DNA from 2 places in the Paenibacillus sp. HGF5 genome. Region 2 is predicted to be linked to the other one. Evidence: predicted binding sites of a transcription regulator. Region 2 holds the regulator's gene; the other holds the start of a gene.

Region 1 (7,479 bases), on a different contig from region 2:
GTGTTAAAGCCTAAAGTTGTGTTACAAGCCGGGCGAAATTCAGGTATTCACTCCTGTTTTTCCTCGGTTTTTTATTGAATCCTTCCCCCTTCATTTTTCCATAGTCTTTCTTCTGTTTTTGTGGAATTAATTTAGAAAATGGAAATAAAGTAAGATAATAGTACATTAAAAACCTGTAGCATGTCTCATGGGAGCGCTAAAGATACATAAAGAAACAAGGAGGTTTGAAAATGACAAATAAAAGGTTTCCTTTTAAGCCCTTATCACTTTTGGTTGTTTTAGCAGTATTTCTATCCACATTTTGCGTAGCCTTACCGTCAGTGAGCGCAGCCGCTAGAGGAGCATGGGCTCCAAATACCGCATATGCAGTAAATGACACAGTAACCTATAGTGGAAGCACTTATACCTGTCTTCAGGCGCATACTTCTCTCGTAGGTTGGGAACCGTCCAATGTCCCTGCTTTATGGCAGAAAGGAGGTAGCGGCGGAACTACGCCACCAACAACACCACCGACAACGAACGGAGTAACATTCTATGCAGATATAAACTATGGAGGAAAAGCAGTGACACTCGGGATAGGGAATTATACACTGTCTCAGTTGAACGCAAACGGAATTCCGAATGACTGGATGTCGTCTCTTAAGGTTCCAAGCGGTTGGACGGTTGAAGTATATGAGAATGATAATTTTGGAGGAACCAAGTGGACCTTTACTTCAGATTCTTCCTGGGTTGGCAGCACGATCAATGACAAAATGTCATCGGTCAAGATTTATACGGGTTCACCGCCTCCTACAGTAACAAAGCCTGCCGAGGTTCCAAGCCATATATGGACATATGTCATGAATGCCGACAATACCTATGGGAAAGGCGGAGATTTTGCTTTATTGCTAAGTGCTGTTATCAAAAAGGAAAGCAGCTTTGGAGCGGGTTTACCAGGTAGTCCATCGGCCGGCGACGGATTGATGCAGGTAGAACCAAACACACGCAATGCGTATTTATCTCAATTCAGCTCAAAATTTGGCCGTGCGTATAATCATAGTAGTGAACAAGATCAGGTATATCTGGGGGCATTAATTTTAAATGAGAAGATTACGAAGTTTGGAAATATCTACAACGGATTATTACACTACAACGGTGGAGATAACTGGTATCCGGGAGCTACGGATTCTTATGGCCGTCCGATTCTGGCAGATCAATATGCAGATGCAGTTTACGCTACTTACAAGGGCTATGGTGGTAAGAATTAAGGTGTTACATTGATAGGTAAATTGAAAAATAGCGAGACGTGAAAGGATTTGCTTGTTGAGTGGAAGCGGCTTATTTAATTTGAAAGGGCATGAGTTACCAAGCAGATCATTGCTTGCATAACCCATGCCCTTTTTTCTTTATCAGGTTTTCTTCGACTACTAATTAGGCACCAAGGAACATCTTCATGTCATCTTCCACATTGGTAATGCCGCCGATGCCGAAGTTTTCCACGAGGACTTTGGCAACGTTAGGCGACAGGAATGCAGGGAGCGTAGGGCCCAGATGAATATTTTTGACACCAAGATAAAGCAGGGCAAGCAGCACGATCACCGCTTTTTGCTCATACCAGGCAATGTTATAGGAAATCGGCAGATCATTAATATCCTCAAGGCCGAATACTTCCTTCAGCTTCAATGCAATCACGACGAGGGAGTAAGAATCATTGCATTGACCAGCGTCCAGGACCCGCGGGATACTGCCGATTTCACCTAGATCCAGTTTATTGTATTTGTATTTGGCACAGCCAGCCGTTAGAATGACCGTGTCTGTTGGAAGCTCTGCCGCAAAATCGGTGTAATAGTTGCGGGATTTCATCCGTCCATCGCAGCCGGCCATGACGAAGAAGCGGCGGATCGCCCCGGATTTCACGGCATCGACGACTTGATCGGCCACGTTCATCACAGCGGCATGAGCGAAACCGCCGATGATCTCACCCGTTTCAAGCTCCGTTGGAGGTGGGCATCCTTTCGCTTGCTCGATCAATGCGGAGAAGTCTTTGGGAGCACCGTCTGTTCCTTCTGGAATATGGCGGACACCCGGAAACCCAGTATTGCCTGTTGTATATATACGGTCCTTATAACTGTCTTTCGGCGGAACGATACAGTTGGTTGTCATTAATATCGGTCCATTAAAGGCTGCGAATTCGCTATTCTGCTTCCACCAGGCATTCCCGTAATTGCCTACAAAATGCTCATATTTCTTGAATGCCGGATAATAGTGGGCAGGCAGCATTTCGCTGTGCGTGTATACGTCCACGCCGGTTCCTTCCGTCTGCTTCAGCAGCTCCTCCAAATCCTTCAGATCATGGCCGCTGATGAGAATGCCGGGCCGGTTGCTTACCCCGATATTGACCTTCGTCATTTCCGGATTTCCGTAAGCCGAGGTGTTCGCTTCATCCAGCATCGCCATGGCGTTTACGCCGTATTTGCCGGTTTCCATCGTCAAAGCGACCAGATCCTGCACTTCAAGGCTGTCGTCAAGCGTGGCGGCAAGCGCACGGCGCATAAAACGGTTTAATTCGTGATCATCCTTCTCCAGATGAAGCGCGTGGTACGTATAAGCAGCCATCCCCTTCAAGCCGTACGTGATCAATTCGCGCAGCGAGCGAATGTCTTCATTGCGGGTTGAGAGGACACCCACCGTACGTGCTTTTTCATCAAAAGCAGCTTCGTTATCCGCCTGCCAGACGGCGGCATCAGGGAGATTTGCGGTTCCTTCCGGATATTGTTCGTTATAATAGGTGCGCACCTCGCCGCGGAGCTCGATCGCTTCCCGGATTCTTCCCACAAACACCTCGCGGTCAAAGTTGGCGTTCGTAATCGTTGCAAACAAGGAGTCCATCATAAACAGCGATATGCGCTGTTCAAGCACCTCCGGCAGCCGGATATCCAGACTGAGAAAAGAGATGCCTTTCAGCAGATAAATCAGCAAATCCTGCAGGTTTGCCACATCATGCGGTTTGCCGCATACGCCGACAATGGTGCAGCCTGTTCCTTTGGATGCTTCCTGACATTGAAAGCAGAACATGGACGGCTGATGCTTTAAGGTCTGTTCTGTCGCGTTGTTATTCATTATTTCTCCTCCAATTTCGTGATTATTAGTCGTAAGGTCAGTATAAGATTGCCTCGCAATTGGACTGTTGAAGACAGTATACTTCGCTCCCACAACCGACATAGTGATTGGAATCACAATTTTTTTAAGTAGTGAGTTTAATCACAAACCCCGTCCGTTTCTTCTTTTAAACTGGAATTAATGACCTAAGAAGAAATGAGGAGAGAACATGTCGATTTTACCTCAAAAGAATGGACTGGGATTTTTCGAGATCCGTCTCGAATCCATCGGCGGGCTCGGCGCCAATCTGGCCGGAAAAATGCTGGCCGAAGCCGGGGTCACCGGCTCCGGACTTAACGGTTCGAATTTTTCCAGCTATGGTTCGGAGAAAAAAGGGTCGCCCGTGAAGAGTTTCGTAAGGTTCTGCGATCCCGAGGTGGAAATCCGCGATCACAGTCCCATTGAGCAGCCGCATGTCGTCGGCGTATTTCATGAAGCCTTGTATAAGACGATCGATGTCATAAGCGGATTACAGCCTGACGGAACGGTGCTTGTGAATACGGCGCGAGACCTTTCCGAAGTGGCCGTGGATCTGCACATGACGCAGGGAACGCTGGCCGTAGTGGATGCGCTGAAAATTTCCGTTGAGGAAAAAACCAAAGTGAATACGGCCATGCTGGGGGCTTTGTTCCGGATTTGCAGCTTCCTAAACCCGGACGATATGCGGCAGGTAATCCGCACGACTTTTGAGAAAAAGCTGCCCCACCTGGTGGAAGCGAATGTGCGGACCTTTGACAGAGGATATAACGAAGTCCGGTTCCTTTCCTTGGGAAACGGCTCAGAGCTTATAGACCCAATCGCTTTTGCAAGGCCGCAGCCGATGCTTGGATATGAAACGCAGGAGCTGGGCGGGATTTTGAACGTTACGGCGAACAGTGTCCTGAAGGATCTTGGCGGCTCCCGGCAGGGATATTTGCCAGAGTACAAGATCGAGGACTGCATTCACTGTGCCGCTTGCGATACGGTATGTCCGGATTTCTGCATCGTGTGGGAGAAGAAGCCGGATAAACGCGGGAATATGCAGATGTTTATGAAAGGTATCGATTATCAGTATTGCAAAGGCTGCTTGAAGTGTATCGAAGCTTGTCCGACCACCGCTTTGGCTGCCATGTTAGAAGAGCCGCATTATGCGGAGCAGCACCGTGTGCCGCAATCATTTCCCTATTTAACTGGGGAGGGAGTCTGATCATGAATATGCAAATTCAAGAAACAACGGAGAACAAGCTGGCGTCCGCTCAAACGGAAGTCTTCGAATCGGGCAACGAAATGGCTGCCATGGCAGCTGCCCAGATTAACTATCACATTATGGGTTATTTTCCGATTACGCCTTCTACGGAAATCGCCCAATATCTTGATATGATGCGTACACGCGGCGAACACGACATCAAGCTGATTCCAGCTGACGGCGAACATGGATCAGCGGGGATTTGCTACGGTGCGGCCGCAGCCGGAGCACGGGTATTCAATGCTACCAGCGCGAATGGTTTCCTGTATATGATCGAACAGCTTCCTGTGCAGGCGGGCACACGTTTCCCGATGGTCATGAATCTGGTGACGCGTGCAGTCAGCGGACCGCTGGATATTCGCGGTGACCATTCGGATCTTTACTACGGCCTGAATACCGGCTGGGTGATTTTGACCGCCCGTTCACCGCAGGCCGTGTATGACATGAATATCATGGCGCTGCGAATCGCTGAACATGAAGACGTACGCCTGCCGGTCATTGTAGCTTATGACGGATTTTTTACATCGCACCAGAAACGCCGGGTACACATATTTACGAACCGGGAAACCGTTCAAGAGTTTGTAGGGGAAAAGGCTCCTGAATATCCACATGTGCTGGACGAGAACAACCCGATCGTTGTTGGGGCTTATATGAACGGCGACGATTTGATGAACAACCACTTCCAACAGTCAAACGCCATGTACCGTGCGGGGGAAGTATTCAAGGAAGTGGCCGAGGAATATGCGGCTTTATCCGGAAGATCCTATTCGCCGCTTGATCTTTACCGAATGGAAGACGCAGAGGTGGCTTTATTCCTCCTCAATTCGGCGGCCGAATCCTCCAAAGACGTCGTGGATCGGCTGCGGGCGAAAGGAATTAAAGCGGGCATAATCAGCCCGAATATTCTCCGGCCGTTCCCGGCAAGAGAAATTCGCGAAGCGCTTATAGGTGTCAAAGCACTGCTGGTTGGCGAACGTGCAGATTCTTACGGTGCACACGGGGCCAATCTGACCCATGAGGTCAAAGCGGCCCTGCAGGAAATCCGTGGTCCGCAGCCTATTGTGCTGTCCCGCATATTTGGACTTGGCGGGAAAGACTATTACGCGGATGACGCGGAAGCTTTTTTTGCCTTGACGATCGAGGCCATGGAGCTCGGTTATGCCAAAGTGCCGTTTGATTATTACGGCCAAACCCCGGGAGCTGAGGAGCAGAGGCTGCAGCCGGTCATTGCCCCGATGAATGGAGACAGCTTTAAATCTGGCCTGATCACCGTAAAGGTGGATGAAGAGACAAGTAAATTAGCCGTCAAAGTGCCGCCGATGCGGGCGCTTGCCGCGAAACCGAAACGGTTTGCTTCCGGTCACGGAGCCTGCCCGGGCTGCGGTATTTTCCCGGCGCTGGAGCTCTTTTTCAAAGGGATTGAAGGCGATGTCGTTACTTTATTCCATACCGGCTGCGCTTATATCACAACAACGGGTTATCCATATAACTCGCATAAGCAGAGCTTCATTCATAATTTGTTCCAGAACGGACCGGCTACTTTATCCGGCACGGTAGAAGCGTTCCTTGAGAAGAAACGCCGCGGGGAAATCGAGGTTCCTGAGGATTTCACTTTTGTGATGGTGACCGGCGACGGCGGCATGGACATCGGGATGGGTTCGGCCATCGGGACGGCGCTGCGGGGCCATAACCTGATCATTCTGGAATATGATAATGAAGGCTATATGAACACCGGTGCGCAGCTTTCGTACTCCACGCCATTAGGACACATGACCAGTACGTCCGGTGTCGGCAAACAGCAGCAGGGCAAAGCGTTCCATCATAAAGATACGGTACAAATGATGGCGGCGGCACATATTCCGTACGTATTCACGGGGACGGAAGCATTTCCGCAGGACCTTGTGAAAAAGGCGGCAAAAGCGCAGTGGTACGCTCAGAATGTAGGTACCGTCTACGGCAAGCTGCTGATCACATGCCCGCTGAACTGGAAATCGAGCGACAAGGATGGGGAGAACATCGTCCGCGCGGCCGTGAATTCAAACTTCTTCCCACTGTATGAAGTGGAGCAGGGAGAAACGAACATTACGTACGATCCTGAAGCGAAGAAGAAACGGGTGCCGCTCAGCGATTGGCTGAAATACATGGGCAAATCAAGACATCTGCTCAAGGAAGAAAACAAAGAAATGCTTGGCGAATTTGAAAAAGAAGTGGAGCGGCGCTGGTCGATTCTGAAAGCGAAACACGAGAACCCGCTGCTATAAAATATTCAATTCAGCATACCAGGATTACAACAACGGAGCGGGCATTGTCCCGCTTCTTTTTTTGTTTAGGTATGGACGTATCGTTATGACTATGGAGAACTATAACCCAAAAGGTGCTTTTTAAGTTATAATAATTAAAAATTTGCGAAAAAACGGTGGGAGGGTTGATCATGCAGAGATCCTGGTACAAGCGTCTATTGCTCTCCTATATGCCCATTTTTGTTATTGTGATTACCTTTATATTTTTTGTTTTCTTTCAGCTGTTCAGCGAACAGAGCCGGCGGGAGGCGCTTAACGCCAATAAGTCGCTCTCCTTGCAGGCGATGCGCATGGTGGACACGTCTCTGAAGGTGATCGACAATATGATCGTCCTCGAGAGCATCAACAGCAAGGCTTTGAATGATTTCTTCAAATCATCTGCCGTTGGCGATCCATATATTAATATTCAAGCTGTTCAGAAGCTCAAGGAGATTATTAATTATTATCCCTTGATCGACTCGATTTATCTGGTGAGGAATTCGGACGGCTATGTGCTCAGCAATGCCACGAATGGATACGTAAGTACATATCCGGACCATGAATTTATTGAACAATATCAAGTATCGAAAACACCGAAATGGACAGGCGCGAGAAATTTCGAACAATTTAAAATGAAAGGCGGCAAGCAGGTGGTCAGCCTGGTCAGAGGATCGCCTTACATGAAAAACGACTTAGGCATGATCGTTGTCAATGTGAGCACGGAATCCTTGAACAAGCTTACCGAAGAGATGCTGGATTCCAACATGAGCTTCATTCAGGTTCAGGATACCTCCGGAAACCATTTGTTCGGCACCAAAGCGGATCGTCCGCCATCCC
Region 2 (8,121 bases):
GCCATACAGCAGTTTGAGGCAGCCGCTGCGGTATTTCCGGACAGCCTTCTGATCAAGTTGTACATTGCCATGTCCCATCTGTATTTGGGGCAAACCGCCCAAGCATCCGACGTATTGATCTCCATCCTGCCCCTGGCTGACAACAGAAAGCTTCGGGCGATGATCTACAATGCGCTTGGATGCATCGAGGTGTTGAATGGACAGCAAGCAAAGGCCGAGGAACATTTTGCACTGGCGATTCATAGCGATCCGACGCTTCCCGACCCCATGATCAACCTGGAGGTCTGCAAGCAGAATCGCGGTGAGCTCCAGTACGGCAGCCAATTGATCTCTTTGCTGTAGAAATCAAGCCACAACAAGAAGCGATGCCAGAGCTCACCTTGAGACTTTGGCATCGCTTTTTGCGTACGGGAGCGGTACAGAAAGCCGGGGGATTTTTTACCCGGAATGTTCAAAACCCGCAACTTCTGGTATGCTGTTAATTAGTCTGGAGGAAAGGGATTTTATCGAAATGAAATTTGCCGTATTGGATTTTGAAACCACGGGCAACCAGTCTGCAGATGAAATCATTCAGGTTGGACTGGCCATCATCGAAGAGGATCGAAGCATATCCCGCGTATACGGCACCTATGTCAATCCCGGGATTCCGATCCCTCCTTTTATTACCGGTTTGACCGGCATTTCCGACAGTGATGTAGCGGATGCTCCGTCATTGGAAGAAATGATGATGGAGCTTGTGCCCATGCTCGACGATGTCGTATTGGTTGGACATAACGTCGCTTTTGATTTTAACTTTTTGCAAAACGCGCTCGATCGCTGCGGCTATTTACCGTTCAGCGGCCGTATTCTAGATACGATGCACTTCTTAAAAATATGCTTTCCCTCGCTCCCGTCCTACCAGCTCGGGATGGTCTCTTCTCATTTCGGCCTGGAGCATGACCGTCCGCACCAGGCGGACAGCGATGCGCTTGCCACAGCCTATGCGCTGCTGAAATGTTTGGAGGAGATCGACGAGCTTCCGCTGCTCACCATTCAGCGTTTAAGCGACCTGTTTGCCGACGAGGACAGCGACTTGGCCTGGTTCTTTGACGGCATTCGTTCCGACAGGGAGCTCCAAGCCGTACAAGCGGGAGACACCCATACGTACTACCGCCAGTTTGCCTTGGCGGTGGATGATTGGAACGATATAGCACCTGTCAGGGATGAGACGGAGCCTAACCCCTTGGCCGATGTAAGCTTCGAGCAATACATGAACGATGTCCGTGAACGCCTGAAGGAAACGCTGCCTCATTATGAGAGCAGGGATGCCCAGGACATGATGTTCCAGGAAGTGATGCAGGCGCTGGATGACAATAAACATCTATTGATCGAAGCAGGCACAGGAACCGGCAAATCCCTTGGATATTTGCTGCCGTCGATCTATCAAAGCGTGAAGCAGGAACAGAAGGTTATGGTGAGCACGCATACGATCAACCTTCAAGAACAGCTGCGTGACCGGGATATTCCCCTGCTCACCCAGGTTGTTCCTTTTCCTTTTAAGGCGGCCATTTTCAAGGGCAGGGGACATTATTTGTGTTTGAGAAAATTTGAACATAAAATAAATAGAAGAGATTTTCATTCCCCGAAGGAAGACGTAATCACTGCGGCCCAGATGCTGGTCTGGCTGACCCAGACCGAGAACGGGGATGATGAAGAGCTAAACCTGGGCGGACGCGGAGGGGATTTTTGGGAGACCATCTCCAGCGATTCGGATTCTTGCCTCGGACGCGCCTGCCCTTGGTTCCGCAAATGCTACTATCACAGGGCCAAGCATGAAGCAGGCATCGCGGATGTCGTCATTACGAACCATTCGAAGCTGTTCACCGACGTGAAGGCGAATCATCAGCTGCTGCCAAGCTATGAGCGCCTCGTCATCGACGAAGCGCATCATCTTGAGGATGTCGCCGGCAAGCACCTTGGCTTGCAAATGAAGTATTTTTCGGTGGTCCATACCTTGACCCGCATGTACAAAGACAGCCGAAGCGGGCAGCTCCCGGCTCTGCGCCAGCTGCTGCAAGCTTCGCCGCACGAGAAGGCTGTCGAATGGTCTTCCGTCATCGACCGTTTGTATCCGGACCTGATTACCGCAAAAGAGAACTGGGATCGGCTCAGCGATCAATTGTTCGGACTGCTTCCGGAACGCGGAGACGCTTCTCCGGGAGATGCCGGCCAATTCTCGCTCCGCCTGTCGCCGCTTAAGAAGCCGAAGGATTGGGATTCGATGGCCGAACTGGAGCATCAAATTCATCTGACGCTGGGCGATGTCGTGCGCAAGGGCGATAAGCTGATCGCCGAAATGAAGGAAGATTTGGATGACTACAGCGCGGACAGCCTGTTAACCGACCTTTCGGGCCTGTTTAAGGACCTTGCCGCGCATCGTGAAGACCTGCGATCCTTCATGGCCCTGAACGATGAGGGCACGGTATACTGGATGGAGGCGAACGGCAATTTCCGCAGCAAATCGCTGCAGCTGTATGCCGTGCCCGTCGACGTGAGCGCTCATTTGAAGGAATTGTTTTTTGACAAGAAACAAAGCGTGATTCTGACATCGGCGACCTTGTCGGTGGACAAATCGTTTCAGTTCATGATCGAGAACCTGGGTCTTCAGGAAGCGGCTGAAGCGGGGAACCTGAACACGGTTCAGCTCCCGTCCCCGTTTAATTATAGGGAACAGGCCCTTCTTGTCGTGCCGCGCGATTTTCCGAGCGTGAAGGGATCGGTCGGGGATGCACTCTTTGTGAATACGCTCGTGAAGTCTTTGGCCGATACGGCCGTCGCTACACATGGCCGCATGCTCGTCCTGTTCACTTCGTACCGGATGCTGCGCCAGGTGCACGAGCCGCTGAAAGAAGCGCTGGCATCAAGCGACATCACGGTATTGGGACAAGGTATGGACGGAACCAGCCGTACCAAGTTAATCCGAAGATTTCAGGACAACAGCGCTTCCGTGCTGCTGGGCACCAGCTCCTTCTGGGAAGGGGTAGACATCCCGGGTGAGGCGCTGACTTGTCTAGCCATCGTCCGGCTGCCGTTCCAGCCGCCGAATCACCCCTTGGTCGAAGCCAAGAGCGAACTGCTGCAGCAGCAGAAGAAGAATCCCTTCATGAAGCTTTCGGTTCCGCAAGCGGTCATTCGTTTCAAACAGGGGTTTGGGCGTCTGGTGAGAACAGCACAAGATAAAGGGATCGTGATCGTGTACGATACCCGGGTCATTGAATCCTATTACGGGAAGTATTTCTTATATTCCTTGCCGGGGCCGAAGATGGAGCACATGCCGACAGAGGGGATCGTTCCCCGAATTTCGGAATGGCTGCAGGAAGAGGCAAGCGCGGGAAACCAAGCTGAATAAAGTGAAACCAAGCACGATCAACAAAAAAAGATGTAGTTATTAGCCTATTATTAGGGGGAGCATGCATGAAATCGGAAAAAATTTCGGAAGCCGTGGTCCGCAGATTACCTGTATACTTGCGCTATTTGAATGAGCTTCAGAAGAGGGAGGTTTCCACGGTTTCCTCCCAGGAGCTGGGACAGAAGCTGGACCTCAATCCTGCTCAAATTCGTAAGGACCTGGCGTATTTCGGTGATTTTGGACGGAAAGGGATCGGATATGATGTTTCTTATCTGATCGAGAAGATTCGCCAGATTCTGAAGCTGGACCAGAAGATCAATGTCGCATTGGTCGGGGCCGGTAATCTTGGACATGCATTATCGAATTACAATGCATTCCTGAAGGATAATATGAAGATTGTGGCGATTTTCGATTCGTATTCTCCCAAAGTTGGCATGAAAATTAACAATTTGGTCGTACAGCCGATGGAAGAGCTGGAGAAGACGGTTCATGAGCACGGCATTCGAATCGGAATTATCACCGTTCCGGATTTCGAAGCGCAGAACGTAGCGAATCAGCTTATCGCCTCAGGGATCGAGGCGATTCTGAACTTTGCGCCAACCATCCTGAAAGCCCCAGCCCATATCCGGATTCATACGGCTGATTTTACAACGGATTTGCAAAGTTTGGCCTATTATTTGGATAACGGCAAGGAGGATGCAGCACATGACAACAACGAAGTGGATGGTTAAGAACGGAACGTTTGCTGTACTGGAGGAAGACCGATCCGTGCTTCGCGGATACATGGTGGTTGAGAACGACAGGATCACGTACCTGGGCGAAGAGGAGCCCGTCGTGGAAGAGGGAACAGAGATTATCGACGGAACCCATCTGTTCTTCCTGCCTGGATTGGTGAACACGCATGGACATGCCGCCATGTCGCTTCTCCGCGGTTATGGCGACGATCTGGCCCTGCAGGTATGGCTTCAGGAAAAAATGTGGCCGATGGAAGCCAAATTCACGTCAGACGACGTATATTGGGGCACATCGCTCTCCGTGCTGGAGATGATCAAGGGCGGAACCACGACGTTTGTCGATATGTATGACCATATGGATCAGGTCGCGAAGGTTGTCCAGGACTCGGGAATGCGCGGTGTCCTGACGCGCGGCGTAATCGGTTTATGCCCGCCCGAGGTACAGCAGCAGAAGCTGGATGAGGCGGTGGCATTCGCGAAGGATTGGCATGGCAAGGCTGACGGCAGAATTACGACGATGATCTCGCCGCACGCGCCTTATACCTGCCCGCCGGATTTCATCGAAAAATTCGTTCAAGCATCCCATGACTTGAACCTGCCTTTGCATACCCATATGTCCGAAACGGAAACCGAAGTGGCTCAGAATGTTAAGGATTACGGACTTCGCCCCGTTGCCCATTTGGAGAAGCTGGGCATGTTCTCCCGTCCTACGCTTCTTGCGCATGCCGTTCATCTGACCGATGAAGAAATCGAAGTCTTGGCCAAGCATCAAGTAGCCGTATCGCATAATCCCGGAAGCAATTTGAAGCTTGCCAGCGGAGTCGCCCGCGTACCTGCGCTGCTGAAAGCCGGCGTAACGGTGTCGCTCGGAACCGACGGACCTGCTAGCAACAATAACCTGGATATGTTCGAAGAGATGCGGCTGGCTGCCCTGATCCATAAAGGAGTAAGCGGGGATCCGACGGCCATTCCGGCCTCCGAAGCGCTTCGAATGGGTACGGAGTACGGAGCCAAGTCCGCTTTCCTTGAGGATATCGGTACGCTCGAGGTAGGGATGAAAGCCGATATGATCGCATTGAATACGGATCAGGCGCATTTCCTTCCGCGGACCGACTATATTTCTCACGCGATCTACTCTGCCAGCGCGAAGGATGTAGAGCATGTATGGGTTGACGGCAAGCAGGTGGTGAAGAATGGCGCGAGCCTTACTCTCGACGAGGAACGCATCCGCCGGGAAGCGCAGCGTGCATTTGAGCGTCTTACAACCCTCTAGGGAATAATCAAGGGGAGCGAGGAAGACGGATTTGAAGAAAAAAACGAAGTGGATACTGCTGAGCGTGTCCGGCGTCCTGCTACTATTGCTTGGCCTACAGCTCTATTATTCCTATGTTATGAAAGATACGTGGAATGAAGAAAGAATGGCGATCCTTGCAGCGAAACAGCATGGCCAATTGGTCTCGTCCGACAAGACCTATAAATCGGTATGGGGCGAGGACAATAACTATTGGGTGGTCAGCGGGAAAGATAAAGACAACCAAGACCGCATGGTCTGGGTGAAGTTTACGGACGATAACGTTCCTGTTGAAGGGGCAGATGCCGTTCAGTCCGTGTTATTGAATACGGGCATGTCAGAGGCTGTGATGCGGGACCAGATCCGTAACGAAATGCCGGGTGCGGTCATCAAGCGATTGCTGCCGGGAATGTATGAAGGCGAGTATGCCTGGCAGCTGCAGTATGAAAACAACGGTCAGCGCGGCTACAGATTCTATCGTTTTCAAGACGGAAACGCCATCGGAAATGATATTATTCTTCCTAATCAATAAGAAAACAAATGAAAGGCGTCCCCTTATAGGGATGCCTCTTTGGCACATAAAGATGTAAGCGCATACAGAAATAAATTGGTAAAACTGTTCTAAATATTTTCACAGACAAGCATGAAAAAGTATATAAGATGTGATATACTCGTACTTGTACGAATTAAGCAGATCAATTACATGCGTCACTATATATCGTTGTTATATGTATTATTGTGCTGCAATTGCTATACAAAATTTCATATCGAAATTGAAGGAGGAACTTCATGAAACTGCGCATTGTACCTATCATGCTGACTGTCGTGATCTCAGCATCGGTCCTCTTTGGCGGTTGGTTTCTGTATCGGCAGATGGCTTTGCAGAATCCGCTCGCAACTGTTGTGTCACAATACGATGGCGTGAAAAGTTCTCATATAGATATTAAACAGGATACCGTGACTTTGAATCTTGATTTGGCTCCGGATGCGAATTTACAAGGTTTGGTTCAGCATATTAAGCAGGAAGGCAAGTCCGTGATCGGCAAGCGGGAATTGAGAATCCAGGTGGAGGACCATTCCTCGGAAGCATTGGATCAATGGTGGGAGCAAGCGATGCTGTCGGTTGCCGAAGCGATGGACAATAAGCAGTATACCGATATTCAATCATCGCTCGAGCAGCTGGCTGCCCAGTCACCGAATTTGAAAGCAAAAGCAACGATCGACGACACCAATGTCTATGTCAGCTTGTCGGACGGCAAGTCTGGTAAATTTATAATCTTGCCGCGTCAACCTGGCAAAATGGAGGTGTGGAATCATGCCTAAATTAGCAAAAGAAATCATCTTAGGCTTCATTCCGGTTTTGTTGGTATTCCTTGTGTTTGTCGGCGTGAACATCGTGCCTCTCTTAATAGCGGCAGGACTCGTAGGCGGCTTGCTGTTTATAGCCAAGATGAAGGGCGGCATCGCGGTTGGTGCCGGAAATGAGCGAAAGCGGAAGAAGAGCGGCCCGGCCAAGCTGACGTTCGAGGAAATCGGCGGGCAGGATAACGCTAAACAGGAGCTGCGGGAAGCATTGGATTTTCTGATTCGTCACGAAGATATTAAGAAATTCGGCATTCGTCCATTGAAGGGGATTCTTCTCACAGGGCCTCCGGGAACAGGGAAGACCTTGATGGCCAAGGCCGCTGCCCATTATACCGATTCTATCTTTGTCGCTGCTTCAGGCAGTGAATTCGTGGAGATGTATGTCGGCGTCGGTGCAGGGCGTATCCGGGATTTGTTCAAGGATGCCCGCAACCGCGCGGCCAAAGAAAACAAGCAAAATGCCATCATCTTCATCGATGAGATCGACGTCATCGGCGGTAAACGTGAAGGCGGCCAACAGCGAGAGTACGACCAGACGCTGAATCAGCTGCTGACCGAAATGGACGGCATCTATTCGCAGGAAACGCCTCGCATTCTGGTGATCGCCGCAACGAACCGTAAAGAGATGCTGGACAGCGCGCTGCTGCGTCCAGGACGATTCGACCGCCATATTCAAGTGGATCTGCCTGATAAGAAGGGCCGGACGCATATCTTGAACCTGCATGCGGGCAATAAGCCGCTGCATCAAGATGTCGACTTGGAGAAAATAGCAGAGGAAGCTTACGGCTTCTCGGGTGCACAGCTGGAGAGCGTCATGAACGAAGCCGCCATCTATACGATGCGCGAGAACGAACAATTTATCCATCAGCGTCATCTGTCCATGGCGATTGACAAGGTAATGATGGGCGAGCGTTCCGACCGTGAATCGAATTTGGAAGAGAAGAAACGTGTTGCCATCCATGAATTGGGACATGCTATCATGGCAGAGCTGGTGCGCCCAGGCAGCGTGAAGCAAGTCGCGCTCAGCCCGCGCGGCAAGGCGCTTGGCTATGTTCGCCATAATCCGCAGCAGGAACAGTATTTGTACACAAAAACCTTCCTGGAAGAGCAGATTATGATCGCTCTTGGCGGCGCGGCCGCCGAAGAGATCTATTACGGGGGCCGAAGCACGGGCTCCAGCAATGATTTCGAGCAGTCCCTGAACATCGTGGAGACGATGATGAAGTCGGGTCTGACGTCGCTGGGTATCGTTAACATGAACATGGTTACTACCGAAGAGCTGATGAAAGAGAACAATGTGATATTGGAAGAGCTAATGAACCGCACCAAGACGCTCTTGGAAC

What was found. Region 2 encodes Rex, which represses fermentation and respiration genes when NADH is low (regulators of the CRP and FNR family bind a similar motif). Its sites were predicted from a motif close to TTGTGAAATATTTCACAA; they were not measured.
Region 1: hcp (hydroxylamine reductase) is a predicted target of Rex. The motif match lies at 3,229-3,246, and genes of this name have one in related genera.

The regions. Positions count from the first base shown of each region.
Region 1 covers NZ_AEXS01000125.1:36,674-44,152, reverse strand. The annotation lists gene HMPREF9412_RS19505 (carbohydrate-binding protein) at 231-1,247, shown strand; gene hcp (hydroxylamine reductase) at 1,411-3,099, opposite strand; gene HMPREF9412_RS19495 (2-oxoacid:acceptor oxidoreductase family protein) at 3,308-4,324, shown strand; gene HMPREF9412_RS19490 (thiamine pyrophosphate-dependent enzyme) at 4,327-6,624, shown strand; gene HMPREF9412_RS19485 (helix-turn-helix domain-containing protein) at 6,795-7,479, shown strand, end outside.
Region 2 covers NZ_AEXS01000167.1:35,252-43,372, reverse strand. The annotation lists gene HMPREF9412_RS27525 (hypothetical protein) at 1-342, shown strand, start outside; gene dinG (ATP-dependent DNA helicase DinG) at 512-3,388, shown strand; gene HMPREF9412_RS27515 (redox-sensing transcriptional repressor Rex) at 3,454-4,119, shown strand; gene HMPREF9412_RS27510 (amidohydrolase) at 4,094-5,395, shown strand; gene HMPREF9412_RS27505 (cell wall elongation regulator TseB-like domain-containing protein) at 5,427-5,945, shown strand; gene HMPREF9412_RS27500 (hypothetical protein) at 6,203-6,736, shown strand; gene HMPREF9412_RS27495 (AAA family ATPase) at 6,729-8,121, shown strand, end outside.